DNA from 2 places in the Micromonospora citrea genome. Region 2 is predicted to be linked to the other one. Evidence: riboswitches for the same ligand, from Rfam matches in the RefSeq annotation. Region 2 holds a riboswitch; the other holds the start of a gene.
What was found. Region 2 has a riboswitch for ZMP and ZTP ahead of GA0070606_RS31115 (bifunctional 5,10-methylenetetrahydrofolate dehydrogenase/5,10-methenyltetrahydrofolate cyclohydrolase). Riboswitches for the same ligand answer to the same signal wherever they lie in the genome.

Region 1: it holds a riboswitch for ZMP and ZTP, as region 2 does, so the genes downstream of both, GA0070606_RS04020 (glycine hydroxymethyltransferase) here and GA0070606_RS31115 (bifunctional 5,10-methylenetetrahydrofolate dehydrogenase/5,10-methenyltetrahydrofolate cyclohydrolase) in region 2, are expected to answer to the same signal.

Annotation. Positions count from the first base shown of each region.
Region 1 covers NZ_FMHZ01000002.1:828,528-843,849, forward strand. Annotated here, with positions in the region: gene GA0070606_RS04000 (S8 family peptidase) at 1-1,198, shown strand, start outside; gene GA0070606_RS04005 (hemerythrin domain-containing protein) at 1,312-1,812, shown strand; gene GA0070606_RS04010 (metallophosphoesterase family protein) at 1,855-2,706, opposite strand; ZMP/ZTP riboswitch at 3,396-3,485, shown strand; gene GA0070606_RS04020 (glycine hydroxymethyltransferase) at 3,503-4,942, shown strand; gene araB (ribulokinase) at 5,116-6,786, opposite strand; gene GA0070606_RS04030 (hypothetical protein) at 6,909-7,169, opposite strand; partial or broken gene GA0070606_RS04035 (PLP-dependent aminotransferase family protein) at 7,237-7,434, opposite strand; gene GA0070606_RS04040 (MmcQ/YjbR family DNA-binding protein) at 7,521-7,922, shown strand; gene GA0070606_RS04045 (SLOG cluster 4 domain-containing protein) at 8,135-8,605, opposite strand; gene GA0070606_RS04050 (S1 family peptidase) at 8,673-9,581, opposite strand; gene GA0070606_RS04055 (hypothetical protein) at 9,578-10,171, opposite strand; gene GA0070606_RS04060 (hypothetical protein) at 10,259-11,503, opposite strand; gene GA0070606_RS04065 (GNAT family protein) at 11,613-12,179, opposite strand; gene GA0070606_RS04070 (nuclear transport factor 2 family protein) at 12,326-12,703, shown strand; partial or broken gene GA0070606_RS04075 (alpha-ketoacid dehydrogenase subunit beta) at 12,936-13,466, opposite strand; gene GA0070606_RS04080 (antibiotic biosynthesis monooxygenase family protein) at 13,813-14,268, opposite strand; gene GA0070606_RS04085 (beta-ketoacyl synthase N-terminal-like domain-containing protein) at 14,265-15,322, opposite strand, start outside.
Region 2 covers NZ_FMHZ01000002.1:7,002,383-7,017,704, forward strand. Annotated here, with positions in the region: gene GA0070606_RS31100 (epoxide hydrolase family protein) at 1-662, opposite strand, end outside; gene GA0070606_RS31105 (hypothetical protein) at 848-1,117, shown strand; gene GA0070606_RS31110 (hypothetical protein) at 1,165-2,904, opposite strand; gene GA0070606_RS31115 (bifunctional 5,10-methylenetetrahydrofolate dehydrogenase/5,10-methenyltetrahydrofolate cyclohydrolase) at 3,251-4,117, opposite strand; ZMP/ZTP riboswitch at 4,133-4,218, opposite strand; gene GA0070606_RS31120 (endonuclease/exonuclease/phosphatase family protein) at 4,235-5,014, opposite strand; gene GA0070606_RS31125 (sulfite exporter TauE/SafE family protein) at 5,258-6,034, shown strand; gene GA0070606_RS31130 (GNAT family N-acetyltransferase) at 6,254-7,030, shown strand; gene GA0070606_RS31135 (VWA domain-containing protein) at 7,336-8,916, shown strand; gene def (peptide deformylase) at 9,093-9,611, opposite strand; gene GA0070606_RS31145 (TetR/AcrR family transcriptional regulator) at 9,622-10,410, opposite strand; gene GA0070606_RS31150 (ATP-binding cassette domain-containing protein) at 10,484-11,467, shown strand; gene GA0070606_RS31155 (ABC transporter permease) at 11,464-12,279, shown strand; gene GA0070606_RS31160 (DEAD/DEAH box helicase) at 12,388-15,123, shown strand; gene GA0070606_RS31165 (SWIM zinc finger family protein) at 15,120-15,322, shown strand, end outside.

The DNA of each region.
Region 1 (15,322 bases), 6.2 Mb from region 2:
CACGGCCGGCCTGGGCACCGCCCTCGACGAGGGCGAGACCCTGGAGGTCTCCGCGGCCGGGGCGGTCAACACGACCGCCGACCCGACCAAGGAGCCCCTCTTCGGTCAGCAGTGGGACATGCCGATGATCGACGTCCCGCAGGCCCACGCCGTCAACGCCGGCCGCGCCGACGTGGTCGTGGGCGTGCTGGACAGCGGCATCTCCTCCAGCCACCCCGACCTGGCCAGCCAGATCGCCAAGAACAAGAGTGCGTCCTGCATCGGTGGGGTCTCCGACACCACCGAGGCCGCCTGGAACCCGACCACCTCCGACCACGGCACCCACGTGGCCGGCACCATCGCCGCCGCCGTCAACGGCGTCGGAGTGACCGGCGTCGCGCCGGGCGTCAAGGTGGCCGCCGTGAAGGTGGTCAACGACGACGGCTACATCTTCCCGGAGGCCGCGGTCTGCGGGTTCATGTGGGCCGCCGAGCAGGGCATGCAGCTGACCAACAACAGCTACTACATCGACCCGTGGCAGTTGAACTGCCGCAACGACGCGCGTCAGCGCCCGGTGTGGAAGGCGGTCCAGCGGGCCCTGCGTTACTCGCAGAGCAAGGGCGTGCTGCACGTCGCGTCCGCGGGCAACTCCAACTGGGACCTGGCCCACAAGATCACCGACACGGGCAGCCCGAACAACGGGACGCCCGAGGAGCGCGAGAACCTCACCAGCTCCTGCCTCGTCCTGCCGGGCGAGGCGCCGGGCGTGGTGACGGTCTCGGCCGTGGGCCCGACCGGGGAGAAGAGCTACTACTCCTCGTACGGCCAGGGCGTGGTCGAGGTGACGGCGCCGGGTGGCGACACCCGCTTCCGTACGCAGGGCGTCCGCTCCACGCTGACCGACGGCATCCTGTCCACCACCTACAACACCGCCACGAAGACCAACGGCTGGGGCTACAAGCAGGGCACGTCGATGTCCTCGCCGCACGCCGCCGGCGTGGCCGCCCTCGCCGTGTCGGCGCACCCGGGCATGACCCCGGGCCAGCTGTCGGCCTTCCTGGGCAACACCGCCGAGTCGATCCCCTGCCCCAGCGGTGTCTACAACCCGGTGCCGCTGATCGCGGCCGGCCCGAACGCCTACGACGCCACCTGCTCCGGCGGGCAGCGCAACGGGTTCTACGGCGCCGGCATGGTCAACGCGTACAACGTGGTGAGGTAGCCACTCGCACGACCTGTGGTGGGGCCCGGCGGCATTCCGCCGGGCCCCACCCGTTTTCGCTGCTCACGGCCGGGGTAGGGGATGAGGCGTCAGACGAGCCGAGGAGGTCAACGGTGTCCACCGATGCCATCGTGGTGTTGAAAGAGGACCACAAGGAGATGCGCCGCCTGTTCAAGGCCTTCCAGGATGCCGAGGATGGGCCGGCCGCGCAGCGGCAGAAGCTGGTGAGCGAGATCCTGGAGGCCCTCACGGTGCACACCTACCTCGAGAACGAGGTGATGTACCCGGAGGTCCGCAAGCTCCTGCCCGACCTGGAGGACGACATCCTCGAGTCGTACGAGGAGCACCACGTCGCCGACGTGCTCTGCGCCGAGCTGTTCACCATGGACGCCGACGACGAGCGCTTCAACGCCAAGACCACGGTGCTGATCGAGAACGTCCTGCACCACGTCGAGGAGGAGGAGCAGGAGTGGTTCCCCAAGGTGCGCGAGGCGCTCGGCCGTAAGCAGCTCCAGGAGATCGGCGAACGGATGATCGAGCTGCGCGCCGACGCGCCGCGCAAGCCCACCGACCCCAAGGCGATCAAGAAGTCGCTCGACGCCGTGACGGCCTGATCCGCCTGCCCCCGACGGGCCCCGGTGCGCCGGGGCCCGTCGTCATGCCGGGGGCGCGGGCAGGATGCGCCGCAGCGACGGCGGTACGGACCGAGTCCGCCACTCCCTGGGGTAGCCGACCGAGACCTCCTCGAACCGCACCCCGTCGTGCCAGGTGGTCCGGGGGATGTGCAGGTGACCGTAGACCACGGCGGTCGCGTCGAAGCGCAGGTGCCAGTCGGCCGTGGCCTCGGTGCCGCACCACTGGGCGAAGATCGGATAGCGCAGGATCCGGGTCGGCTCGCGCAGCAGCGGCCAGTGGTTCACCAGCACCGTCGGCAGCCCCGGCTCCCGCCCGGCGAGCCGCCGCGCTGTCGCGGCCACCCGGGCGGCGGACCACGCGGACCGGCTCGGGTACGGATCCGGGTGCAGCAGGAACTCGTCGGTGCAGACGATCCCCGTCCGGTACGCCTCCTCCAGCGCCGCCTCGGTGGTGTCGAACCCGTCCGGGCGCCAACTGTGGTCGTAGAGCAGGAACAGCGGCGCCACCAGCACCGGCCCGCCCGACCCACGCCACACCGGGTACGGATCCTCCGGGGTGAGCACGCCCAGCCGCCGGCACAGGTCGACCAGATGCGCGTAACGCGCCACCCCGCGCAGCGTCACCGGGTCGGCCGGCGGGGTCCACAGCTCGTGGTTGCCCGGCGCCCAGACCACCCGCGCGAAGCGCTCGCTGAGCAGCCCGAGCGCCCACTCGACGTCCGCCACGGTGTCGCCGACGTCCCCGGCGACGACCAGCCAGTCGTCCCGCGACCCCGGCCGCAGCCCGTCCACCACCTCCCGGTTGCCCGGGTGCCCGACGTGCAGGTCGCTGATGGCGAGCAGGCTGCCGCCCGCACTCCCGTCGGCCGCCATGCGTCGATCCTATTGACCGACCACCCCCACCGCGAGCCCGCACACCTGCCCCGCACGTCTCCGTCCCCGCATCCCCGTTCCCGCACGCCCCGTCCCCGCACGTCTCCGCCCCCGCACGTCTCCGTCCCTCCACCACACCTCGCGGCCCACGGCGCACTTCACGTCCCGCGCTCCACGTCCCACGTCCCGCGCTCCACGTCCCAGGTCCCGCGTCCCGCGCTCCGCGTCCCGCGCTCCGCGTCAAGATCCGCACAGTTTCCCCGATGTAGTGGTCTCCTGGCGGCTCTGAGGCCACTACATCCCGGATGTTGTGCGGATCTTGAACAGCGGCCGACGCCAGCGAGCGGATCTTGACCTGTCGGCGAAACGAGGAGGTGGGATTGGGCGGGCCGGGAGCGCCGGTGGGCCCGGAGTGCAGGGCACGCCCGGAGCCCAGGGCGAGCCCGGAGCGCGGGACGAACCCAGAGCCCGGGACGAGCCCGGAGCCCAGGGCGAGCCCGGAGCCCGGGGCGAGCCCGGAGCGCGGGACGAGCCCGGAGCGCGGGACGAGCCCGGAGGCCGGGGCGGACCCGGAGGCCGGGGCGGACCCGGAGGCCGGGGCGGACCCGGAGGCCGGGGCGGACCCGGAGCGGGGACAGGGCAGGGCGGCGAGGTGGGCCGGGTGTGCGCGGGGCCGACCCGGTAGGATCGGCCCGGGCCGTGACTGGCGCGTGGGGATGGAGAACCATCGGGAAGCGGTCCCGTCATGAGGACGCATGCCGAGCGCCTGGGCCTTCCGCACGTCACTGGAGGTCGCATGTCGTCGCCGAACGCCGAATCCACCGCCTTCCGCAGCGCCCTCGAGGTGATCCGCGCCGTCGAGCCGCGGGTGGCCGACGCCATCGGCGCCGAGCTCGCCGACCAGCGCGAGTCGCTCAAGCTCATCGCCAGCGAGAACTACGCCTCCCCGGCCACCCTGCTGGCCATGGGCAACTGGTTCAGCGACAAGTACGCCGAGGGCACCGTCGGTCGTCGCTTCTACGCCGGCTGCCAGAACGTCGACACCGTCGAGGCGCTCGCCGCCGAGCACGCCCGGGAGCTGTTCGGCGCGGCCCACGCGTACGTGCAGCCGCACTCCGGCATCGACGCCAACCTGGTCGCCTTCTGGGCGATCCTCGCCGACCGGGTGGAGTCCCCGGCGCTGAAGAAGGCCCAGGCGCGCCACGTCAACGATCTCACCGAGGCGGACTGGTTCGCGCTGCGCCGCGAGCTGGGCGACCAGCGGATGCTCGGCATGTCGCTGGACGCCGGCGGCCACCTCACCCACGGGTTCCGGCCGAACATCTCCGGCAAGATGTTCGACCAGCGCAGCTACGGCACCGACCCGGCCACCGGTCTGGTCGACTACGACAAGGTCGCCGAGGCCGCGCGGGAGTTCAAGCCGCTGATCCTGGTCGCCGGCTACTCGGCGTACCCGCGGAAGGTCAACTTCCGGATCATGCGGGAGATCGCGGACTCCGTCGGCGCCACCTTCATGGTCGACATGGCGCACTTCGCCGGCCTGGTGGCGGGCAAGGTCTTCACCGGCGACTTCGACCCGGTGCCGCACGCGCACATCGTCACCACCACCACGCACAAGTCGCTGCGCGGCCCGCGCGGCGGCATGGTGCTCTGCCAGCCGGAGCTGGCCGACCAGGTCGACCGGGGCTGCCCGATGGTGCTCGGCGGCCCGCTGCCGCACGTGATGGCCGCCAAGGCCGTCGCGCTGGCCGAGGCCCGTCGCCCCGACTTCGCCGACTACGCCCAGCGGATCGTCACCAACGCCCAGGCCCTCGCCGAGGGGCTGCTGCGCCGGGGCGGCAGGCTGGTCACCGGCGGCACCGACAACCACCTGGTGCTCATCGACGTCACCGGCTACGGGCTGACCGGCCGGCAGGCCGAGCAGGCGCTGCTCGACTCGGGCATCGTCACCAACCGCAACTCGATCCCGCAGGACCCGAACGGCGCCTGGTACACCTCGGGCATCCGCATCGGCACCCCGGCGCTGACCACCCGTGGGCTGGGCCCGGCGCAGATGGACGAGACGGCCGAGCTGATCCACACCGTGCTCAGCCAGACCCGGCCGGGCGCGAACGCGGACGGCACCCCGTCCAAGGCCAAGTACGCTCTCGACCCGGCGGTCGCCGACCGGGTCGGCAAGCAGGCCAGCGACCTGCTGGGCGGCTTCCCGCTCTACCCGGCCGTCGACCTCGGCTGATCCGGCCCCCGCTCCCCGACGCCCCCGCCCGGCCCACCGCCGCGCAGGGGCACCGCCGAGCCGACCCGGCACCCGCTCGCTCCCCCGACGCCCCCGCCCGGCCCGCCGCCGCGCGGGGGCGTCGCGCGCTGACGCGTGGGGCGCCGGCGCGCTGACGCGGGCAGGCGTCGCCGTCAGCGGGGGTGGGCGCGGTGGCGCAGGGCGCGCAGGCGGTGCAGCACGTCGGTGCCGCCCCGGCCGAAGTGGTCGTGCAGGGCGCGATACTCGGCGTACAGCTCGTCGTAGGCGGCGGCCCGGGCCGGGTCGGGGCGCCAGGTCTCGCGCCGGCCGGCGCCCATCACCGCCGAGGCGGCCGGCACGTCCGGGTACGCCCCGGCTGCCACGGCCGCGTGGATGGCCGCGCCCAGCGCCGCCGGGTGGGCGGAGTCCAGCACGTGCAGCGGCCGGGCGAGCACGTCGGCGTAGATCCGCAGCAGCAGCCGGTTGCCGGTCAGTCCGCCGGCCACGGTCAGCTCCTCGACGGCCACCCCGGCGGCGGTGAACGCGTCGACGACGGTCCGGGCGCCGAAGGCGGTCGCCTCCAGCAGCGCCCGCCAGATGTCCTCGGGCCGGGTGGCCAGCGTCAGCCCGATCAGCACGCCGCTCAGCTCGTGGTCCATCAACACCGACCGGTTGCCGCTGTGCCAGTCCAGCGCCAGCAGCCCGTGCCCGCCCACCGGCTGGGCGGCGGCGAGGTCGTCCAGCAGCTCGTACGGGCTCAGTCCGCGGCGGCGCGCCTCGTCGGCGTAGCCGGCCGGCAGCGCGTTGCGGACGTACCAGGCGAAGATGTCGCCGACCCCGCTCTGCCCCGCCTCGTAGCCCCAGGCCCCGGTGGTGACGCCGCCGTCGACCACGCCGCAGACGCCGGGCACCTCGTGGTAGGCGGTCGCGTTCATGATCAGGCAGGTGGAGGTGCCGAGCACGGCGAGCATGCGGCCCGGTTCCACCGACCGGGCCGCCGCCGCGGTGACGTGCGCGTCGATGGCACCGACCGCGACGGCGGTCCCCACCGGCAGTCCGGTCCAGCGGGCCGCCTCGGCGGTCAGCCCGCCGGCGCGGGCGCCGAGCGGGGCGAGCGGCCCGTCGATCCGGGGCAGCAGCCCGTCGAGGCGGGGGTGCAGGGCGCGCAGGAACTCCGCCGACGGGTACTGCCCGTCCTGCCGCAGCCCCTTGTAGCCGGCGGCGGAGACGTTGCGGGTCTCCCGGCCGCAGAGCTGCCAGACCAGCCAGTCCGCCGTCTCGATGAAGCGCTCCGCCCGGTCGAAGACCTCCGGGTCGTCCTCCAGCACCTCCAGCGCCTTGGCGAGCTGCCACTCGGCGGAGACCCGGCCGCCGTAGCGGGGCAGCCACGCCTCGCCGCGCGCGGCGGCGACGTCGTTGATCCGGGCGGCCTGCCGCTGGGCCGCGTGGTGCTTCCACAGCTTCGGGTACGCGTGCGGCCGGCCGGCCAGGTCGGGCAGCTCGCAGAGCGGGGTGCCGTCGGCGCGGGTGGGCAGCACGGTGCACGAGGTGGCGTCGACGCCGATGCCGAGCACGTCCTCGGGGCGCACCCCAGCGGCGCGCAGCGCGGCGGGCACCGCGATCCGGAGCACCTCGCGGTGGTCGTCGGGGTACTGCAACGCCCAGTCCGGCGGCAGCGGAGTCCCGTCGGGCAGCCGCTCGGTGATCACCCCGTACCGGTACTCGTGGACGGCCTCGCCCCGCACGGCCCCGTCGGCGACGTCCACGACGACCGCCCGGCCGGAGAGGGTGCCGAAGTCGACCCCGACGACGTGCCGGGGCGACCCGGCTGCCGGCTGCGCCACCGTTCCTCCTCCCGCCGCGGCGCGCCGGCGCCCGGGGCGGGCGGCCGGTCGGCGGCGGCCGGAGGGCAACGCTAACAACACCGCCGAGCGAACGGGGGCCGACGCCCGCGCCGGGCGGCAGATCAGGCGATAGGCCGCTTGAGGTGGTAGCGGTGCACCTCCGTGCTGCCCTGGATGTTGTTCACGTCCTCGGCGGCGGAGACCAGTTCCCAGCCCTCCCGACCGGCCCGGTTGAGGTGCGCGATAGCGGTGTCGCCGTACGCGGTGATGTCCCGGCGTGACCCGTCCGGGCCGTACCAGATGAAGCTGACATGGAAGTTGCGGCCCTGCCCCTGATAGCGGCGGACCAGCAACGCGTACTCCCAGGCGACCATGGCGTCCATTATGAGTGTCCACGCAGGACGGCGGAACACGGGCAGTCGCGCATTGCCGTGCGGTGAACGCGGTGTGTCATCCCACGGCCGCGCCCGCCTCCCGCCGGGCCGTCTCGTCGGCCACCAGCGCGGCCAGCCGGTCCAGGCCGAGGTCGATCTGCTCCAGGGTGACCGCGCTGACCGACAGTCGCAGCGCGTCGACCGGGGAGCCGTCGTCGTAGAAGTGCGCCATCGGCGTCCAGAGCAGCCCGTACTCGCGGGCGGAGCGGTGCAGCCGCTGCTGCCCGGCCTGCCCCCCGGCCGGTCCCCGCGCCGGCCGACCGGCAGCCGGGTGTCGTGGGTCAGGCGTAGGCTCGCGGCATGGCCACCTGGGAGGACGTACGCCGTATCGCGTCGGGTCTGCCGGAGACGAGCGAGCACCCCTCGTATCAGGGGGCGCCGGCGTGGAAGGTCCGGGACCGGGCGTTCGTGTGGGAGCGTCCGCTGCGCCGCGCCGACCTCGACGCCCTCGGGGCGGCGGCGCCCGACGGCCCGGTCCTCGGTGTGCGGGTGCCCGACCTGGGCGCGAAGGAGGCCCTGCTCGCCGACGACCCGGCCGTCTACTTCACGACCCCGCACTTCGACGGCTACCCGGCGGTCCTGGTCCGGCTGGACCGCATCGACCCCGACGAGCTGGCCGAGCTGGTCGTCGAGGCGTGGCAGGACAGGGCGCCGAAGCGGCTCGCGGCGGCCTACCGGGCGGAGCGGTCGGAGCCCGCCTGACGTGCGCCGCGCGGGCGGAGCCCGCCCGACAGGCCGCGCGAGTCAGGCCGCGCGAGTGGAGCGCGCCCGACAGGCCGCGCGGGTGGAGCGCGCCTGGTGTGCGGGCGGGCAGAGCCCGACTGGCCGCCAGATGGGCGGCCGACCGGGACGCGTTCGAGCGGCGCCGCTGAGGTGTCGCTCCGCCCAGCTGGGTCCGGAGTCGGCGGGTGGGGTCAGCCGGGCAGGGCTGCCGCGACCGCCTGCTCCGGGGTGGCCACGTGCAGCGGGCCGGGGACAGGCTCGCCGGCGGCGTCGACGACCCGCCATCCGCCGAGCACCACCACGGGGATGCCACCGCGTCGCAGGCCCAGGGCCACCTCGGAGAGCGTGCCCCACGAGCCGCCGACCGCGATCACCGCGTCGGCGCTCCACACCAGGATCGCGTTGCGCGCCTGGCCCATGTTGGTGACGATCGTGGCCGACACGTCCGCCGCGGGGCCGGGGGCGGCGCCGTCGTCGGGGCGTACGCCGATGACCAGGCCGGCGCGGGAGCGGGCGCCGGCGGCGACGGCGGACATCACCCCGCCGCCGCCTCCGCAGAGCACGGTCGCGCCCCGCTCGGCGAGCAGCTCGCCAACTCGGCGGGCGTGCGCCAGTTCGGCGTCCGACGCGGTCGCCGGCCCGCACACCGCCACCTGCACCATCCCGCCATGATGCCCGACGCGGGGTGGCTCCCCGGCGGACGCCGCCGCAGAGCCACGGTGGTGGAGGTCAGAACACGGAGACGCCGTAGCGGCTGAGCGCCTCGCTGACAGGCTGGAAGAAGGTGGTGCCGCCGGTGCGGCAGTTGCCGCTGCCGCCGGAGGTGAGCCCGAGGGCGGTGCTGCCGGAGTAGAGCGGGCCGCCGCTGTCGCCGGGCTCGGCGCAGACGTTGGTGGCGATCATGCCCCGCACGGTGCCCTCGGCGTACCGGACGGTGGCGTTGAGGCCGGTCACGGTGCCGCTGCGGGTGCCGGTGGTGCTGCCGCGCCGGGTCACCTGCTGGCCGACGAACGCGCTCCCGGCGGCGGTGATGTCCTGCGAGCCGACGGAGCCGTCGATGGCGATCGAGGTGTTGGTGTAGCGGACGATGCCGTAGTCGTTGCCCGGGAAGCTGGTGCCGGTCCGGTCGCCGAGCTTGGTGCTCTGGGCCGAGTTGGCGTACCAGGCGGAGACCACGTCGGTGCAGTGCCCGGCGGTGAGGAAGTAGTAGGTGCTGCCGCTGCGCACGATGAAGCCGAGCGAGCAGCGGTAGCCGCCGCCGTAGATGGCGTCGCCGCCGGAGATCCGCATGCTCAGTCTGCCGGCGAGCGGGGTGACCCGGGCGGTGCCGCCGGCGGCGGCCACCGCGGCGCGGATGCGGGCCGCCTGGGCGGCGCCGACGGTGCCGTCGATGCCGACGACCACCTGGTTGGCGACCGGGTCGACCCAGAGGGCGGTGCCGGTGACACCCAGGTCCACCCGGGACCGGGCGGAGTCCAGGGCACGGGTGCTGTGGCTGACGAGGCGGGCGGCGCCGCCGGCGGCACGGACCGCGGCGGCGGCGCGCTCGTCGGTGACGGCGACGACCGTGCGGCCCGAGGCGGCGTCCAGGTACACCTGACCGGCCGCCAGAAGCGCCAGCGGGGGTGACGCGGTCACGGCATCGACGGGCTCGCGGGCCAGCCGTTCAGGTGGGCGAACTGGCGGAGGTACCGTTCGCAGGCCCTGACGAAGTCGTCGTTGCCCGGCGGAAGGCGGGTCGAAGCGACGACGTGGGCGGGGTCCGGCGAGCGGGGTCGCAGCATGCCGATCTGATCGTCGACGAACCTTCCGCCGGCGAGGTCGGCGACCGCCAACGCCAGGGCCACCGCCGTGACGACGCCGACGCAGGTGCGGGGAGGGCTGAAGACGGCTTCCGTCCCGCCGCCGGCCTCGGGAAGATGGTCGATGACCATCACCAACACCGTGTCGTTCCCGCCGTCGACGTCGACCTCGTAGTGCACCGAGTTCGGCGGCTCCTCGTCCGCCTGCTCGACGGGCCCACCGATGACGGTGGAGAGCAGCTCCGGCCCGGTCAACCGCCGGCCCTCGCAGAGGCGCCGCCCCCGCTCGTAGCGCCGGTCGGCGACGACGTGCAGCCCGGGCACCGCGTCCAGCCCGAGCAGGTCGGTCAGCGTGTCCCGCGCCGCGGTCAGCACGGCGGCGAGGGTGAGCGGCCGCGGCAGGGTGGCTTCCAGGTCGACGGACACGTCGAGACGGTACCGCGTGGGCGACCCACGACCGGCCGGGCGATCACGCGGTGCCGACGTCACCCTCCCCCAGCGGCGGGGAACAGGTCAGGCGGCGGGCGTGCCGCCTGGATCGCGCACCGCGACCGCGCGACGGCGCCGGGCGAGGAACAGCACGACCGCACCGCCGGCCACCAGGGCAAGACCGCTCGCCGCGACCAGCCCCGTCCGCGGCCCGGTGACCGGCAGACCACCCCCGCCGCCGCCGTCGCCGTCGCCACCGTCACCGTTCCCGGCGCTGCCGCTCGCCGCGACTAGGACCGCGAACCCGTCCTGGTTGTCGCTGTCGTCCACGTCGGCCACCGGCACGGCGACGGCGTTCGCCGGCAGCTCGGTGCGCGGCGGGCCGGAGCGGGCGTCCGTCCGCTCGGCCAGGCCCTCGACCCGCACCGTCCCGCCCGTCAACGTGACGGGCGCCCTGGTGGACGCCGCCACCGTCACCAGCTCGTGCAGCTCGACGGCGGAGTGGCTGTCGTCGTTCGGGTCGATGTCCTGGCCGGCCGGTACGAGGGCGAGCGTGTCGTAGGTGCAGACGGCCGAGCGCCGGTCGTCGGCGACCGCGCACTCCTCGGGCGGTCGGGTGAACGTCACCGTTTCGGGCACGCGCAGCGTGACCCTGACGCCGCCGACCGACCTGCGGCCCTGGTTGACGATCCGGTAGCGCAGCGCGCCCGTCTCACCCGGCTGCAACGTCCCGGTGGGTACGAGCCGGCCGCCCGCGCCCACCCTCACCGACTGCTTGACGTCCCGCGCCACCACCGACAGGTCGGCCACGGGGTCGTCGACCAGCCTGAGCGTGAACCACCTGCGGTCGCTGGTCTCCATCGGCTCGTCGCCCCAGGCCATGCCGGCCTCGACGGAGAACTTCCCCTCGAAGGGCTGGTTGCCCTGGACGCGGACGTCGATGGGCAGGTCCACCGTCTCGCCGGGCGCCGGCAGCAGCTCCGGAAGCACGCTCGCCTCGATCCGGCAGTACCAGCCCGAGGCGTCGCCGTCGCACTCGCCGGAGCCGCCGCCCTCCGGCCACATCAGGGAGATCCGGTGCGGCCAGTCCGGCTCGCCGGGGCGGACGTGGAAGATCACCTGGCTCGGCGTCCGGTCGGTGAGGTTCGTGAGTCTGAGGTGGATCCGCTTCTTCTCGACACCCACCGGGACCGTCGTACCGGTCAGGTCGAACGTGAACCGGGGTTCCGCACCGGCCGCCGGGGCGGGACCGGCGGGAACGCCCAGCCCGGCGAGGACGAGCAGCGCCGCCGCGCCCGCCCGCGACAGCCACCGCAGACCGAGACCCATGGCGGACTCCTTCAGTGGTCGACGCCCCCATCCAAGCCGCTCGCATCGACTCTGGCAAACGTCCTCCCCCGGCCGACCCGCCGTCCCGCCGGTACGCGCGCCGCGTCTACTAGACCTGGGCGCCGTTCCAGTGCAGGTCGCCGTCGGGCCACCGGTCGAACGGCTCGGTCACCGGCAGCACGAACCAGCCGTCACTGCTGTCCACCACCCGGGCCGGGTCCTCGACGTCAAGGGGGCAGTAGAACGAGCGGGTCGGTGGCAGTTGCTGCCACCCGATCGAGCGGTAGTAGCCGCGGACGGGCTCGTTGCAGCCGAGCAGCCCGAACGGGACCGCCAGCTCGTCCAGCGCCGCCGCGATGCCGGCGCCGAGCTGCCGGCCGATCCCGGAACCCTGCCGGTCGGGGCGTACCGCAACCAGCCCGACCACGGCCACCAGTTGCTCGACCGTCCGGTCGGGACGGACCACTTGGATGAAGCGACGCAGCACGCCGGCATGGGCGGCGACCCCGGTGTCGTCGTTGATCGTGACCCGCAGCTCGGGCCGGGCGCCCGCCCAGCTCCGCCGCCCCTCGAAGGCGCCCGGATAGGTCGGGAACGCCGCACGGAGGGTGGCCGCGATTTGCGCGTGCCCCGCCGGGTCCAGCGCGCCCTCCCGGTAGATGGTCCAAGGTGTCATACGGCCACGATAGGCGTCCGACGGCCGACCGCCGGCCGCGAGATTCCCGTCTGCCGTTGGCGAACCGGAGTTGCCCGGTGGCGACGTATGCCGAATGCTGGCGAGGCCGTCACCGGGACGGGCGACGACGTGAGCAGCGGGGTGGTATGACCGATCGGGTACGTGCCGAGGAGCTGCGCCGGGCCGAGCGCCGGCTCCAGGCCGCGCAGCTCGCCAGCGACGTGGCCTGCCTGGACGCGTTGCTCGACGACCGGCTCGTCTTCACCGGGCCGGACGGCGGGCGACACTCCAAGGAGGACGACCTGCGCGTGCACCGCAGTGGCCGGCAGGTGCTGACCACGGTGGCCGAGGAGGAGCTGACCGTCCTCGTCACCGGGCCCACCGGGGTCACCTGGTTTCTCGGCAGGGTGGTGGGCAGCGTCGACGGGTCGCCGTTCGACGTTCGGATGCGCTACACCCGCACCTGGGTGCGGGACGACCGGCACGGGTGGCGGGTCATCGCCGCGCACGCCAGCGTCGTCTGACGGCGACGCATGCCGACCGCCGGGCCCTCCCTGCGCATCGCCAGGGCCTGCAACGCGGTCGGCACCCGCAGCCCGCCTAGTCGACCACCAGGAGGCCGGACAGGAGGACGCCCCGGGCCAGGTTGAGCACCCGTCGCAGCCGGGAAAGCCCGTACGGACGCACCGTGGTGTCCGCGTCGAACGCCCCGCCGAGGCTGCTGTCGATGTTGCACTCCGCGCCACCGTCGTCGTGGACGTCGAGCACCCCGGCCGGGGCGAAGACCACCACCGGATCGTCGCACCGCACCGCCGACACCAGCAGCCCGTACGCGTCGGCCGGGGTGGCAGGCACCACCGTGGTCACCCCGACGTCGGCAAAGAGGCTGTACGGGTGGTCGGAGTGCTGCCCCGCCCAGCCCGTGCGGGAACCGGAGCCGGGCACCAGGTAGGTGACCGGGACCGCGCACTGCCCGCCGGTCATCAGCGGGAACTTGTGGGCGCGGTTGACGATCTGCTCGAAGACCAGGAACAACAGCGACGGGATCTGGAACTCCACCACCGGCCGCAGCCCGGCCAGGGCCGCCCCCGTGGCGAAGCTGGTGAACGCCTGCTCCGACAGCGGCCTGTCGCACACCCGGTCGGGGCCGAGCCGCCGGAACAGCCCGGCGGTGACGTTCGAGGCGGCCACCCGGATGTCCTCGCCGAGCGGGAACACCGACTCGTCGCGGGCCAACTCGTCGGCCAGCGCCCGGGTGAGCGCCTTGCGGTAGGACAGCCTGGGCATCTACCCACCTCCGGTGCGGGCGGTCAGCCCGCTGGCGTACAGGTGCGCGCGGGCGTCGGCCGGCTCCGGCTCGGCGCATCGGCGCAGGGTGGCTCGGTCGACCGGTTCGGGAAGTCACCGGAGCGTGCGGGGTGGCGGTCCCGCCTCGCGCCGACGAACGCGGCGGTTCCCACGCGGACCGCGGACCGCGCCCGTCCGGACAGGACGGACCGGCCCGACGACACGACGGGAGCGGACGACCACGGGCCGACAGCGACGGGCGCACCACCACGGGCGACCACGACCACCGGCGGACACGACAGAGCCGCCGGTGCCCGGCGGGCACCGGCGGCGTGACCGGCCCGGGTCAGGCCGGCGTCGGGGTGGGTGTCTGCGCGTGGACGACGAAGCGCAGCGACCGGGCGTCGGTGAAACACTCCCGCATCGGCCGGACCAGGTCCCGGTGCTCCGGGCTGCGCTCCCACGCCTCGAAGTCGGCCAGGCTCGCCCACTCGCTGGTGATCAGCCACTGCTCCGGGTCGGCCGACGAGCGGCACACCTGGTCGACCAGGTGCCCCGGCACGCCACCGGCGACCAGGTGCCGGATCTGCTCGTACGCGGCGAGGAACGCCTCCGTGCGCGACGCCGGAACCCGCACCAGGAACACCACCCGCGCCCGACGCCCCCGCGCGTCGGCCAGCCCGGTGGCGGCCCCCGCACCGGCCGTGTCCCGCGCACCCGCGTCGGCCGCCCCGGTGCGCCCGACCCCGCCACCGGGCCCCGCCGGCGCCGTGCCGACCGTCCGCCCACCGCCCTCACTCATGGTGTCGCTCCCCTCGCCGGCGCGGCCCCCCGCAGGACCAGCGCACTGTTGAACCCGTCGAAGCCACGCGCGCAGACCAGCGCCAGCCGGCCGCGCGGGCGCCGGTGCTCCCGCAGGAAGTCCAGCTCGCAGCCCTCGGCCACCTCGTCCGGCCCGGCGGAGGCCGGCAGCGTGTCGTGCGCGAACGCGAGCAGCGCGGTCGCCGCGTCCAACGCCGAACCCCCCTGGTGGGCCCGGCCCGTCAGCGGCTTCTGCGTGGTCACCGGCGGCGGCCGGTCACCGAACACCGCCCGCAGCGCCTCGGCCTCGCTACGGTCGTAGCGGGGCACGCCGAGCGCGTCGGGCAGCACCACGTCCACCGCCTCCGCCCCGACGCCGGCCCGCTCCAGGGCCAGCCGCATCGCCCGCGCGTACTGCACCGGGTCGCCGGCGCTGTCCGGACCGGTGTGCACGGCGTCGTGGGTGGCGCCCCAGCCGGTCACCTCGCCGTACACCCGGGCGCCCCGCGCCAGCGCGTGACCCAACTCCTCCACCACGAACACCGCGCCACCCTCCGCCGGCAGGTAGCCGCTGGCGGCGGCGTCGAACGGCCGGTACGCCCGCTGCGGATCGGACACGTCGCTGAGCAGCCCGGAGCGCAACTGACAGGCCAGCGCGTACGGGCTCAGCGGGCACTCCGTCGCCCCGGCGATCACCACCGGGGTGCCCCGGCGCACCGCCCGCGCCGCGTGCGCCAGGCTGTCCAGCCCGCCGGCGGCCTCGGCGACCAGCACCCCGCACGGCCCCTTGAACTGGTGGTGGATGGAGAGCTGCCCGACGCTGGCCGCGTAGAACCACGCGATCGACTGGTACGCGCCAACGGTGCGCGACGGCCCGCCCCAGAGCCGCTGCAGCTCCCGCTGCCCGAACAGGTTCCCACCCGACGAGCTGGCCAACGCCACGGCGTACCCGTACGGATCGGGGACCCGCTCGGGCAGGCCGGCGTCGGCCAGCGCCAGCCGGGTGGCGGCGAAGCCGAGGTGCGTCCACCGGTCGGTCTGCACCAGCCGCCGGT
Region 2 (15,322 bases):
CGGTTCGCCATCAGGTGTCGGATCTTGTCGAGGCGGGCTTCGTCCGTTGCGGACAGTGGGATGTCGGCTTCGGGGTCGGGGCGGGTGGGCAGGTAGTTGACGTGTACGCCGACGACGTGTTCGGGTGCGATCGCGCCGAGGGCGGTGGAGATGCCGGAGCCGAAGTCGCCGCCCTGTGCGCCGTAGCGTTCGTATCCGAGGCGGCGCATCAGTTCGGCCCAGGCGTGTGCGATTCGGAGGGTGTCCCAGCCGCGTTCGTGGGTGGGGCCGGAGAAGCCGTAGCCGGGGATGGAGGGGATGACCAGGTGGAAGTGGCGTGACAGGGGTTCGATGACGTCGAGGAACTCCAGGAACGATCCGGGCCAGCCGTGGGTGAGGACGAGGGCGAGTGCGTCCGGTTTGGCGGATCGGACGTGGACGAGGTGGATGTTCTGGCCGTCGATGTCGGTGGTGAAGTGTGGGAGTTCGTTGAGCTTGGCTTCGTGTGTGCGCCAGTCGTAGCGGGTGCGCCAGTGTTCGGCGAGTTCCTTGAGGCGGGTGAGGGGGAAGCCGTAGTCCCAGCCGGCGTCGGTGACCTCGTTGGGCCAGCGGGTGCGGGCGAGTCGGTCGGTGAGGTCGTCGAGGTCGGCCTGGGGGATGTCGATGCGGAACGGCTTGATCATGGTGGGGGCTCCTGCGGGTCAGGCCTCTTGTGTTGGCTGAACCAACGTTGGCTTGACCAACGTTAACAGCGGTCATTGGCCGGGCCCACGATGTGTCGGGCTCGTCACGTGGAGGTCGTGAGGCGCACGATTTCGCGCCGCGGGAGACGGTGCGGAACGGGAACCCCGACCGGGCCGGGGTGATGTTGACGGAGACCGAAGGCCGGCTGCGCGTGGAACTGGAGGCCACGCCGTGGGGCGCGCCGCGCCGCTGGCGGCGCCCGCCGGCGGTGTGGCTTAGGTACGGCGAGTGGGTGCGGTGGCAGGTCAACTACCGGTTCTCGTGGCCGGCGGCCCGTGGTGGCGCCTGGAGCTACCGGCTGGACACGCTGAATCTGGCGTACGGCCCGACGACGGTGGACGTCTTCACGGGAAGCCCGACCCGTCACGTCGACGAGCGCGCGCTGCTGCGGTAGGAGGGGCCGTGCCGGCGACCCGTCGCCGGCACGCGTGGACCTGTCCCCTACCCCGCCCGTGTCGGCCCGTTGCCGGCCGTGGTCGCCGCGCCGGCCACCGGGACGTCGTGCCGCAGGCCGCACGCGTCGGCCACGGCACGGGCGTCGACGAGCTCGCCCCGCCGTGCCAGGGCCGCGGCGATCGCACGGCCGACCGCCCGGGCGGATGCCCCGTCGGGCACGACCGCCAGCAGCGCGAGGAGCGTGTCGAGCTCACCGGTCGCGGCCGCGGCGCCGGCGAGGCAGGCGGCCCACTCACCGGCGTGCTCCACGGGGAACCGGTCGAGCAGCCGCGCGGCGGCGGCGCGGCCGGTCGGACCGAGCCGAACGGCGACGGCGGGGCTCAGCGACCCGGACGACGCCCCCGCGGCCAGCATGTCGAGGACCTCCGCGAACAGGTCCCGGTCCCGGTCGGCCACGTCGGCCGCCACGGCCGCCTCGATCAGCGGCCACGGCCTGAGGAACAACTGCCGGCCGTGCCGCGCCGTCCGCACGGCGGCGCGCAGGAACTCCGTCGCCTCGTCGATCCGGCCGACCGCGGCCAGCCCGGCCGCCAGCCCGGCGTCGACCAGTGCCCGGTCTCCGGGCTGCAGCCTCGCCCGCAGACCGGACGCGCGGGCGCCGGCGATCTCCGCGCGCAGCACCGGGTCGGCGAGCACGAACACCTGGTGGAGCACCGGCGCGACGCACGGGGCGAGTTCCTGCGGTATGACGTGCGGGCTCGCCAGCGCGTCGAGCACCGCGCGCAGGCGCTGCCCGGTGGCCTCGTCCGGTCGCTGGTCGAGCCATCGCACCAGCTCCCACGCCAGCGGGGCCGGCCCGAACCCGGAGGTGCGGCAGTCGCGCATCCTGGACAGCTCGGTCAGCGCGTCGTCGACCCGGCCGAGTGCGAGCAGCATCCGGGCGAACCGGTGCCGGTGGGCCATCTGCCGGTCGCGGTCGCGGCCGCCCTTCGGGCAGGCGCGGAACGCGGCCACCACGGCGCGCGCGTCGCGCGCGTCGGTCACCACCCGCGCCGTGGCGACCAGCGCCTCCTGGCGGTCGTGCGGGTTCAGCCGTGCCGCGAGTTCCAGGGCCTCTCCCGCGTGGCCGGCCTCGGCGAGGGCGCGTACCAACGGTACCGACTCGATCTCGGGGACGTTGTCGCCCAACCCGCCGCAGTGCCGGTCGATCTCGGCCAGCCCGAGCGGCGCCAGCAGGCTGGCGGCGCCGGCGAGCCGGGGCCGGTCGGCGTCGCCGAGGATCCGCGACCAGTGCTCCAGCCGGGCCGGCTCGTCGCGGTGCGCGTCGGACAGCACCGCGAGGACCGCCGCGATGCGGCGCATCCGGTTGCGGTGCGGGAAGCTGCCGGGTCGGTCCTCGTAGGGATGGGTCACGAGGACCGCGCGCAGCAGCGCGTCCTCGGTCTCGGCGGAGCCGGCGGCGACCCGGGCGAACTCGCCGGCCGCCGGCCGGCCCTGGCCGGAGTCGTAGGAGCGCGCGTTGACGTGGCCGGCGTCGATGGCGGCGGCCACCACGGCCTGCGCGTGCCTGCCGGTGAGCCGCCGCGCCGCGGCCAGCAGTGTGTCCGGTGCCGCCTCGCCGCATTGCAACGCCAGCACCAGTTGGTCGGCGGCGGCGCCCGGGTCCGCGCCGTCGATCAGCGCGTGCGCCCATGCCGCTCGCTCGGCGGGCGACACGGGCGGGGCATCGCCGACGGTGAATCGGGCGAGGGTCTGACGGACGTGTGCCACCACGGTTGCGCTCATCGCGGGCATCGTAGGGTCGGCCTCCGACACCGCCGGCGGCAGACGCCCCCGTGGGGTGGCCGGTCCTGGTCGGGCCGTACCGGTGGCCGGGCGGGCCGTGGCCACGGCGGGGGCCCGGCCGGCGGCGACGAGTGGTGACCGGTCGGGCACGGGGACGGTGGCCCGGCGGCGGGCAACCCGCCACGCGCGATGGTGGTGGGGTCGCCCGCCGCGGGGCCAGGGGTCGGGTCGCCCGCTGCGGTGCCAGGGGCGGGATTGCCCGCGCCGCCGGGTAGGGGTCGGGTCGTCCGCCCGCCGGGGGTGGGGCGTGCCCGTGGGCTGCCGGGGCCGGGCGCGGTGCGTGCGGTCAGGCGTGGCCGGTGGCGCGGCGGGCGGCGTCGAGGGCGTTGCGGAAGAGCATGGCGACGGTGGTGGGGCCCACTCCCCCCACACGCGGGGTGATCGCGCCGGCGACCTCGGCGCAGGACTCGTCGACGTCGGGCAGCAGGCGTCGGCCTTCGTAGCGGACGCCTCCGCCGATGACGACCGCGCCGGGGCGGACGTGTTCGGGCTGGACGATGCCGGGCACGCCGGCGGCGGCGATGAGGATGTCGGCGCGGCGGGTGTGGGTGGCCCAGTCGGGGACGCCGGTGTGCACGACGGTGACGGCGGCGTTGGCGGTGGGGCGCTTCTGGGTGAGCAGCAGGGCGAGGGGGCGGCCGAGGGTGGCGCCGCGGCCGAGGATGACGACGTCGCGGCCGGCGACGGGGACGTCGTGGAAGGCCAGCAGCGCTTCGATGCCGGCGGGGGTGCAGGGCAGGGGGCCGGGCAGGCCGAGGGCGAGCCGGCCCATGTTGAGCGGGTGCATGCCGTCGACGTCGAGGTCGGGGTCCATGGTCTGCAGGGCCCGGTCGTAGTCGAGGTGGCCGGGGATGGGGTGCTGGATGAGCAGGCCGTGCACGTCGGGTGCGGTGTTGAACTCGGTGATGACGCGGTGCAGGTCGGCCTGGGTGGCGGTGGCGGGCAGGTGGACGTGGGGTGAGTCGAAGCCGAGTTCGGCGGCCTGGCGCTGCTTGATGCGGATGTAGCCGGCGCTGGCGTCGTCGTCGCCGACGAGGATGGTGGCGAGGCTGGGGGTGGTTCCGGCGGCGCGCAGGGCGGTGACGCCGGCGGCGACGTCGGCGAGGATGCGTTCGGCCACGGGGGCGCCGGGCAGGAGGCGGGCGGTGGGCATGGTGCTCCTGTCGTCAGCGCAGGCCCAGGCGGTCGACCTGCGCTGGTGGAGCTCCCCGATGGTTGTTGCCCATCCCCTGGCCGCCAGTCGCGTCGCGTTCAGCTTGCCACAGGAGGCTCAGCCGAGGTCGACCAGGAGGGGGCGGTGGTCGGAGATGGTGGACAGGGGCGTGTGCACGGCGGTGACGGGCGGGAGCCGGTCGATGCCGTGGCGGTCGGCGAGGATGTGGTCGAGCTGCACGCGGGGTTGCCCGGCGGGGTAGGTGGGGCGGCGGCCGAGGGGGCGCCAGCCGGTGAGGAGGCGGGCGGGGCCGGCGGGGAGGTTCAGGTCGCCGAGCAGGACGCGGGGTGCGGGCAGGGCGCGCAGGGCGCGGACGGTCTGGCGGAGTTGGTGGGCGTTCCAGCCGGGGACGAAGGACAGGTGGGTGGCGGCGACGGTGAGCTGCCCGTGGGGGGTGTCGAGGACGGCGGCGAGGACGACGCGGGGTTCGTCGTGCAGGAGGGTGAGTCCGCCGCCAGGTCCGGGGACGTAGACGGGTGAGCGTACGGGGGCGGGCCGCAGCCGGGTGACCTGCCAGGTGCGGACGCGGTAGCGGGTGACGAGGCCGATGCCGTAGCAGGGCTCGCCGTGCCCGTCGTCGTCGTGGCGCAGGGGGCGGAACTGTTCGCCGGGGGTGCCGACGACGGCGGCGGCGAAGCGGTGTTCGTCGGCGCCGAGGGCGCGGGCGGCGATGGCGGTGAGGTCGAGTCTGCCGCTGCGGCTCTGGTCGCGGTCGACCTCCTGCAGGGCCAGGACGTCGGCGTCGAGGGTGGTGACGGCGGCGGTGAGCCGGTCGGGGTCGACGAGGCCGTCGGTGAGGGACCGGCCGTGCAGCAGGTTGAAGGTGGCCAGGCGCACGCTTGCACCCTACGTCGCCGTGGGAGGGTTGCCGGGTGTGGAAGGCGTTGTGGTGTTCGATGCTGCTCTTCGTGGCGGTGGGCGCGGTGGGTGTGTGGCTGCGTCGTCGGCGGGGCCGGTGAGACCGGTCGGTCGGGTGGGTCGGGGGCCGGCGCGTCCGGCCGGGCCGCTGTGTCCCGGTGCTGGTGAGGCTGGCCACAGGTGGTCTCGTGGGGCGGCCGGCGGTGGGAAGAATTGCCGCCCGTGGACCCTCTGTCGCTGACCACTCTGCTCGCCGCGGCCGCCGTGGCGGGGTGGGTCGATGCCGTGGTGGGGGGCGGTGGCCTGTTGCTGCTGCCGGCGCTGCTGGTGGCGGCGCCGGGGATGCCGGTGGCGTCGGCGTTGGGCACGAACAAGCTGGCGGCGATCGCGGGTACGACGACGGCGGCGGTGACGTACGCGCGCCGTACGAAGATCGACTGGGCGGTGGCGGGACCGTCGGCGGGGTTGGCGGTGTGCTGCGCGGGGCTGGGTGCGGCGCTGGCGGGGTCGGTGCCGGCGTCGGCGTACCGGCCGGTGGTGCTGGCGGTGCTGGTGTCGGTGGCGGTGTTCGTGGTGCTGCGCCCGCGCCTCGGGGTGGTGGCGCAGCCGCAGCGGCGGACCCGGCGGCGCACGGCGGCGGCGGTCGCGGTCGCCGGTGTGGGCATCGCGCTGTACGACGGGCTGATCGGGCCGGGCACGGGCACGTTCCTGGTGCTGGCGTTCACCGCGCTGATCGGTGCGGACTTCGTGCACGGCTCGGCGATGGCGAAGATCGTGAACGCGGGCACGAACCTGGGGGCGCTGGTGGTGTTCGCGGCGACCGGGCACGTGTGGTGGCTGCTGGGCGCGGCGATGGCGGTGTGCAACATCGCCGGGGCGGTGCTCGGGGCGCGGATGGCGTTGCGGCGTGGCTCCGGTTTCGTGCGGATCGTGCTGTTGGTGGTGGTGTTGGCGCTGGTGGGCAAGCTCGGCTACGACCAGTGGATGGCGTCGACCTGACCGCGGTGCCGGACGGCCCGGGGTGTGGCCGTTCCCCTGGCTCGCGGGTGCGGGCGGCGGTGCACGGCGTACCGCTGCCCGTGGTGTCCTGGGCTGGTTGCCCTCGCTCAGGTGGGCGACCAGGCGAGTGCGGCCTCGCCCGGGCCCCCGCCACGGGCTGCTGGCCCGCGCCCCCGCGCCCACGCGTCCCGGCGGCGGACCGTGTGTGATCATCAGCGGATGCCGGTACGCGCCGAACACGACCGGGCCGTCCTCGCCGGGCTGCTGGGGCGTGATCCGGCGCTGCACGCCTACCAGCTGGGCGACCTCGACGACTTCTTCTGGCCGTACACCACCTGGTTCCGCCGTGGGCAGGAGGTGGCGTTGCTGTACCACGGCGCCGACCCGCCGACGTTGCTGGCCTTCGCGGCCCCGCCGCGGGTGGCGGAGCTGACGGAGCTGCTGCGCGAGCTGGCGCCGGTGCTGCCGGCACGGCTGTGGGCGCACCTGTCCCCCGGCTGCGAGCCGGCGCTGGCCCCGGCGTTCCGGATGGAGCCGGCCGGCCCGCACCTCAAGATGGCGCTGACGGAACCGGTCCGGCTGGCGACGACCGCGCCGGCGGGCGTGGTGCTGGGCGCGGCCGACCTGCCGGCGCTGAACCGGCTGTACGCGCAGGCGTACCCGGGCAACTGGTTCGACCCTCGGATGCTGGACACCGGCCAGTACGTGGGCGTCCGCGACGGCGACGAGGTGGTGTCCGTCGCCGGCGTGCACGTGTTCTCGCCGGCCTACCGGGTGGCGGCGTTGGGTAACGTGACGACCCATCCCCGGGCGCGCGGGCGGGGCCTCGGCGCGGCGGTGGTGGCGGCGCTGTGCGGGCGGCTGCTGGGCAGCGTCGCGCACGTGACGCTGAACGTGAAGGCGGACAACGGGCCGGCGGTGCGGCTCTACGAGCGGCTGGGCTTCACCCGCGTCGCCGACTACGGCGAGTACGCGTTGACCGCCCGCGTGCGGTGATCCGTGGCCCCGGTGCGGCGTCTCGCCGGGCGGCGTCGGTGGCGGGTCGGGTGGTGGCGGCGGGCCGGGCGGTCGGGGCGGTCGAGCCGGGTGGCGCGGCGGCGCGGCCGGTCGTCGGCGTCGCCCAGACGACCGGCGGAATGCCGATGTGAGAAGCGTTTCGCCTGCATGTGCGGCCGCCGTTCAGGGTCGGGAACCCGACGCTGGGTCGTGCTGGTGTCGGACCGGTCAGGGCCGGCCCCGGCCCTAGCGTCTCCCGGCAGAGGTCGCGCGTCCCGCGCGCGGCGGAGCTGAAGGAGCAACGGATGGCAACAGCAGCAGTGCCCTGGCGGCGAACACGGACGGTGAGTGTGCTCGCCGCCGTGACGGCGGCGGTGACCGCGCTGGCGACCCCCGCGGCGGCGGCGCCAGGGGTGAGCCCGGCCCTGGTGGACCGCGACGCCGACCCCGGCACGACCATCGGCGTCAACAAGGTGGTGTCCACTCCGCCGATCCCGCCGAAGCCCGACGTGGTGCTGCTGGTCGACACGACCGGCAGCATGGGCGGGGCGATCGCCAACGTGCGGACCAATCTGCAGCAGGTCATCACCGACGTGCGCGCCGCGCAGCCGTCGGCGCAGTTCGCGGTGGCCTCCTACCGGGACACCGGCGACGGCGCGGAGCTGTTCCGGGTGCGGCAGGGTCTGACCGACGACGCGACGGCGCTGCAGGACGCCGTCAACGGGCTGGCCGCCGGCGGCGGCGGGGACACCCCGGAGGCGTGGGTGAACGCGCTGGTCGAGGTCTCCGAGGGCGCGATCGCCTACCGCTCGGGCAGCAGCCGGATCGTGGTGCTGGTGGGTGACGCGCCGAGCCACGACCCGAGCAACGGGCGCACCCTGGCGCAGGCGACGGCGGCCCTGCAGGCCGACGAGGCACGGCTGCTGGCGGTGAACGTCAGCGGCGGCGGTGGCGGCCTGGACGCCACCGGGCAGGCCACGGCGGTGGTGTCGGCCACCGGCGGGCAGCTGGTGGGCAGCTCCCCCGACACGGTGACCGCCGCCATCCTGGCGGGCCTGCGGGACCTCGACGTCACGGTCACCCCGACGGTGACGTCGTGCGACGCCGGCCTGTCGGTGGGCTTCGACGCGCCGTCGCGTACGCAGCAGTCGGGCACCGACGTGCCGTTCGCCGAGACGATCACGGTGGCGGGCGACGCCACGCAGGGCGCGGAGCTGACCTGCACGGTCGAGTTCCGGCTCAACGGCCTGTCCGGCGGGCCGGCGTTCACGCAGCAGATCCGTGTGCGGGTCAACGACGTCACGCCGCCGACGGTGGTCGTCGACGACCGGACGGTGGAGGCGACCAGCCCGGCCGGCGCGGTGATCGACTACCCGGCGACGGCGACGGACAACGTCGACGGTCCGCTGACCCCGGCGTGCGTGCCGCCGCCCGGCTCGACGTTCCCGCTGGGGGCCACGACGGTGACGTGCACGGCCACCGACACGGCCGGCAACACCGGCAGCGACACCGCGGTGATGCGGGTGGTCGACACGACCGCTCCGGCGACGGCGTGCGTGCCGACGAACAACCCGAGCGGCGACAACGTCCCCGGCTCGTACAACCCGGACGGCTTCTACGAGCTGACGTCGACGGACGTGGTGGACACGGCGGTGGAGGTGTTCATCGGTGACGCGGCGGACCCGAGCGTGCGGTTCGGGCCGTTCCCGGCCGGCACCAAGATCAAGCTGGTGCAGGCGCCGGGGGCCCAGTCGCGGGTGAAGGACGGCACCGGCGACATCGACTACAAGGTGACGTTGCGCGGCGACGCGCTGATCGTCGGCGTGGACGACGCCGGCAACGCCTCGACGCCGGCGGTGTGCCTGGTGGCTCCGCCGCCGAAGTGACGACCGTCGCGCGCGGGGACGAGCCCCGCAGGTGACGTCCCGGCCGCCGGGCCCCGACGGGGTCCGGCGGCCGGTGGCGTACGCGGGCGGGTCGACGCGGCTCCGCGGTGCGGCGGCCGGTGGCGTACTGCGGCGTTGACGCGCGGCCGCGCGGTGCGGCGGGGCGCTCGCGCGGGCTACGCGGTGCGGCCGCGGCGGCTGGGCGAGTCGAAACGGCCCGCGCGGATCTCGCGCAGCGCCTTGCGGCGGGTGTCGCCGCGCAGGGTGTCGACGTAGAGGCGGCCGGCCAGGTGGTCGGTCTCGTGCTGCAGGGCCCGGGCGAGGAAACCGCTGCCCGAGATGGTCAGCGGTTCGCCGTGCTGGTCGAAGCCGTGGGCGGTGGCGTGCATCGCCCGGGTGGTCGGGAAGTAGAGGCCGGGGATGGACAGGCAGCCCTCGTCGTCGTCCTGCAGCTCCTCCGACAGCTCCAGCGTCGGGTTGACCAGGTGGCCGCGGTGGCCGTCGGCGTCGTAGACGAACACCCGGGCGTTGACGCCGATCTGCGGGGCGGCGACGCCGGCGCGGCCGGGCGCGCCGAGCAGTGTGTCCATCAGGTCGGTGACCAGGGCGCGCAGTTCGGCGTCGAAGCTGGTGACCGGCTCGCTCGGGGTGCGCAGCACCGGGTCGCCGATGATCCTGATGGGCCGCATCGTCATGCCGGAAAGGTTATCCGTCGCCGGTCGGGGCGGCGGCGCCCGGGCGGCCTGCGACGAGCACCTCGATGCCGTCGAGGATGCGGGCCAGCCCGAACTCGAACGCCCGGGCGGGGTCGGCGGCGGCCTGGTACTCCTGACCGGCGGCGGCGCCGACGCGGGCCGCGAGGGGGTAGCGGCGCGGGTCGAGGGCCTTCTCCAGGTAGGGGGCGTGGGCCTGCCACCACTGTTCCTCGGTCATGCCGGTGCGCGTGGCGGCCTGGGCGGCCTCCACGGCGCTGCGCACGGCGCCGTGGACGTACCCGGAGACGAGGGTGACGACGGCGTCCATCTCCAGGTCGGTCAGGCCGATGCCGTCGACGGCGCGCAGTTCGTACTCGTAGCGGGCGAGGACGTTGGGCCCGAGCGGGGGGCGGGTCGTGGCGACCTGCAGCAGCCAGGGGTGGCGCAGGTAGAGCGCCCAGGTCTCGCGGGCGACGTGTTCGAGGCGGCCGCGCCAGTCGCCGGGCACGTCGTCGGGGCGGGCGGTCTCGCCGTAGACGGTGTCGAGCATGACGTCGAGCAGCTCGCCCTTGCCCGGAACGTACGTGTAGAGGGACATGGTGCCGACGCCGAGGCGCTCGGCGACCCGGCGCATGGACAGGGCGGCCAGGCCGTCGGCGTCGGCGACCTCGATGGCGGCGCGGACGATCCGGTCGACCGACAGGTCGGGTCGGCCCTTGCGGCTGGCGCGTTCGCGGGTGCGCCAGAGCAGGGCGAGGCTGCGCGCGGGATCGCCGGTGCCGCTGTACTCGGTCGTCATGCCACGAAACTCTACCGTGCGCCGTACCGTATGGTGTACCGTACGGCGTACGAAAACGAGGAAGGGGGCGTGGATGTACCGGAACGGACCGGCCGTCGAGGCCGAGGGACTACGCAAGCGCTACGGCGACACCGAGGCCCTGGCCGGCCTCGACCTCACCGTGCCGGCCGGCACGGTGTGCGGGCTGCTCGGCCGCAACGGCGCGGGCAAGACCACCGCGGTGCGGGTGCTGAGCACCCTGCTGCGGCCCGACGCCGGCACCGCCCGGGTGGCCGGCGCCGACGTGCGACGCCACCCCGAACAGGTCCGCGCCCGCATCGGGCTGGTCGGCCAGCACGCCGCCGTCGACGAGGTGCTCAGCGGCCGGCAGAACCTGGTGCTCTTCGGCCGGCTGCACCACCTGGGCCGCGCCCGTGCCCGCGCCCGCGCCGCCGAACTGCTCACCCGCTTCGACCTGACCGACGCCGCCGACCGGCCCGTCGGCACGTACTCCGGCGGGATGCGCCGCCGGCTCGACCTCGCGGCCAGCCTGATCCTCGACCCGCCGGTGCTCTTCCTCGACGAGCCCACCACCGGGCTCGACCCGCGCGCCCGGGCGCAGGTGTGGGACGCCGTACGCGGGCTCGTCGCCGACGGCACCACCGTGCTGCTCACCACGCAGTACCTGGAGGAGGCCGACCAGCTCGCCGACAGCATCCGGGTCGTCGACGCCGGCCGGGTCATCGCCGACGGCACCCCCGACGAGCTGAAGGCCGCGCTCGGCGGCGACCGGATCGACGTGGTGCTGCCCCGCGCCGACGACCTGACGCCGGCCGCCCGGGCCGTCGGCGCCGCCGTCGGCGCGGCCCCGCGGGTCGACCCGGCCGCCCTGCGCGTCAGCGTGCCCGTCACCGCGCGGGTCGCCGCGCTGGCCGCCGTGCTGCGCGCCCTCGACGACAGCGGGCTGAGCGCCGCCGACATCGCGGTGCGCCGACCCACCCTCGACGAGGTGTTCCTGCGGCTCACCGGCGACGACTCCCCCACCGCCCGCCCCACCGAGGAGAAGGTGACCGCATGAGCACGACCGCCCACCCGCTGCCGCACCGCCTGCGCTGGACCGTCGCCGACGGCGCCACGCTCACCGGCCGGGCGCTGGCGCACTGGGTCCACCAGCCCGCGCAGGCGATCGTCGGGCTGCTGTTCCCGGTGCTGCTGGTGCTGATGTTCGCCTACCTCTTCGGCGGCGCGATGAGCGTGCCCGGCGGCGGCGACTACCGCGAGTTCCTGCTGCCCGGCATGTTCGCCATGACGATGGCCTTCGGCATCGAGTCCACGTACGCGGCCGTGGCCACCGACACCGCCCGCGGCGTCACCGACCGGTTCCGGTCCCTGCCGATGGCCCCCTCGGCCGTGCTCACCGGTCGGGCCACCGCCGACCTGCTGCACTCCGCCGTCGGACTGGCCGTCATGCTCGCCTGCGGCGTCGCCGTCGGCTGGCAGTGGCGTGCCGGCGCCGGCTCCGCCCTGGCCGCCGTCGGGCTGCTCCTGCTGCTGCGCTTCGCCCTGATCTGGGTCGGCATCCACCTGGCGCTGGTGCTGCGTAAACCCGAGTCGGTGGCGGTGCTGCAGATCCTCGTCTGGCCCGTCGGGTTCACCTCCAACGCCTTCGTCTCCCCCGACACCATGCCCGGCTGGCTGGCCGCGCTCGCGCAGTGGAACCCGCTGTCGGCGACCGTCGCGGCCTGCCGGGAACTGTTCGGCAACCCCGGCTGGGGCGGCGACTCGTTCGCCGCGCAGCACGCCGTCGCCCTCGCCGTGGCGTGGCCGCTGCTGCTGATCGCCGTGTTCCTGCCCCTGGCGGTACACCGCTACCGCGGCCTCGGCAGGTGAACGCAACGGCGACCGGACGGACCGTCCCATCCCGCGCCGCTCTGCGGCCCCCGCACCACCCACCGACGCCTCCACGACGCCGCCCACCCGCACCCGGAAAGGACGCCCGTGACGATCGGCTCCCACGCCGTCACGTTCACCCCCGCCGACCCGCCCCGCGCCGGGACGCTGCTCGTCTGGTCACCCGACGGCGGGCCCTCGCCCGAGGGGCCCGGCGAACCCGTCGAGGCGACGCTGGCCACGCCGCCGCACGGGCGCCCCGCGCCGGTGCCCGCGCTGCGGATACCGACGCGGGACGCCGTACCGCTGCTGCTCGCCGCCGCGGCCACCGACCCGGCGGCCGCGTTCTGGGCCGCCGCCACCCGGGAGGCCCTGCACCTGGCCGCCCGCGGCCTGCTGCTGCCCGCGGTGACCGCCGCCGGCCACGACGCCTGGCGCATCGGGCCGCTCACCGCCGACGACGAGGCCCGGCACGCGCGGCTCGCCGCCGCGATGCCCGCCACCGCCCGCGCGACGCCGGTGCCGGGACGCACCCCCACCTGGCTGCCCGACCCGGCGCGGCTGCTGCGCGACTTCCTCGACGCCGTCGCCGACACCCTGCCCCGCGACGACGCGGCCACCGACGCGTGGTCGGCGCCGACAGCCGCCGCCGTCGGTCGGCTGCGCGACTGGGCCGCCCGCGTCGCCGCCCACGCCGAGGCGGCCGTACGGCTGTCGCTGCGCCTGGAACACTTCGACACCCCCGACGGTCCGTGGCGGCTGGTGGCGCAGGTGCACCGCCCCGCCACGCCGGGACTGGTCGCCGACGCCGCCGCCCTGTGGCGCGCCCCGGTGCCCGGCTTCCCGCCCGAGTCCCGCGACGCCACGCTGCTGGCCCTGCGCCACGCGGCGCGGTCCTGGCCGCCCCTGGCCGGGCTGCTGGAGGCGGCCGTGCCCGACGCGACGGCGCTGACCGACGCCGACGTCGTCGACCTGGCCACCGGCGCGGCGGCCCGCCTCGCCGCCGACGGCGTCGACGTGCACTGGCCGGCGGGTCTCGACCGCGGCCTCACCACCTCGGCGGTGCTGCGCGCCCCGGCCCGCCGCGCCGGCGGCTCGGGGCTGCTCGCCGAGCCCGGCGGCCTGGCGCTGCACTGGAGGTTGAGCCTGCACGGCACGCCGCTCACCCCGGCCGAGGTCGCCCGGCTCGCCGACGCGCACCGGCCGGTGGTGCGGCTGCGCGAACGGTGGGTGCTGGTCCCGCCGGACCTGGCCCGCCGTGCCCGCGACCCGCACGCCGCGACGCTGACCGCGATGCCCGCGCTGCGCGCCGCGTTGACCGGCGCCGCCGACGTCGACGGCGAACGCGTCGACGTCGCCACCGAGGGCTGGCTGGCCGACATCGCCGCGCGCCTCGCCGACGGCGCCACCGCACCCCCGGTGCCCCGACCGGCCGGACTGACCGCGACCCTGCGCGACTACCAGTGGCAGGGGCTGCGCTGGCTGGCCCGGCTGACCGCGCTCGGCCTCGGCGGCTGCCTCGCCGACGACATGGGGCTGGGCAAGACCGTCACCCTCATCGCGCTGCACCTGCACCGGCAGGCCGACCCCGCCACGGCCGGCCCGACCCTGGTGCTGTGCCCCGCGTCGCTGCTGGGCAACTGGGAACGGGAGATCCGCCGCTTCGCCCCCGGCACCGACGTGCGTCGCTTCCACGGCCCCGACCGCCACCTCGACGACCTCGACGGCGGGTTCGTCCTGACCACCTGGGCCACCCTGCGCCGCGACGCGTCCCGGCTGGCCGCCCGCCGGTGGCCGCTGCTCGTCGCCGACGAGGCCCAGCACGTGAAGAACCCGCACTCGGAGACCGCGGCGGCGCTGCGCGCGATCCCCGCCGCCGCCCGGGTCGCCCTGACCGGCACCCCGGTCGAGAACGACCTCACCGACCTGTGGGCCATCCTGGACTGGACCACCCCCGGCCTGCTCGGCACCCTGACCGAGTTCCGGGCCCGCTGGGTCAAGCCGGTGCAGACCGACCGCGACCCCGACGCCGGCCGGGACCTGGCCCGCCTCGTCGGACCGTTCCTGCTGCGCCGCCGCAAGAGCGACCCCGGCATCGCCCCGGAACTGCCCGGCAAGACCGAGACCGACCAGCCGGTCGCGCTCACCGCCGAGCAGGCCGCCCTCTACCAGGCGTGCGTGGCCGAACTGCTCGAGGCGATCGCCGACACCGAGGGCTTCGCCCGGCACGGGCTGGTGGTCAGGCTGCTCACCGCGCTCAAGCAGATCTGCAACCATCCCGCCCAGTACCTGCGTCAGAGCGCGCCCCTGGCCGGCCGCTCCGGCAAGCTCGACCTGCTCGACGAACTGCTCGACACGATCCTGCCCGGCGGCGGCGCGGTGCTCGTGTTCACCCAGTACGTCGCGATGGCCCGGCTGCTGCACCGGCACCTGACCGACCGTGGCGTCGCAGCGCTGCTGCTGCACGGCGGGCTGCCCGTCGCCGCCCGCGACGACCTGGTCCGGCGGTTCGACGCCGGCGAGGCACCGGTGTTCCTGCTGTCGCTGCGCGCCGCCGGCACCGGCCTGAACCTGACCCGCGCCGACCACGTCGTGCACTACGACCGGTGGTGGAACCCCGCCGTGGAGGACCAGGCCACCGACCGGGCGTACCGGATCGGGCAGACCCGGCCGGTGCAGGTGCACCGGCTCATCGCCGAGGGCACCGTCGAGGACCGCGTCGCCGCCCTGCTCGCCGGCAAGCGGGAACTCGCCGAGGCCGTCCTCGACGCCGGACCGGCGGCCCTGGCCGCGCTCAGCGACACCGAACTGGCCGACCTGGTGACCCTCGGAGGCGACCGATGACCCCGCGCGGCTTCCCCGCCTTCCCGCCCGGCCGGGCCCGCCGCCCCCGCACCTGGTGGGGTGCGGCGTGGAACCGGGCGTGGGAGGCCGACGCACTCGACGACCGCCCGCTGCGCGCCGGCCGCCGGCTGGCCGCCGCCGGGCACGTCGGCCCGATCACCGTCAGCGCCGGCCGGCTCGCCGCCGCCGTGCACGACGG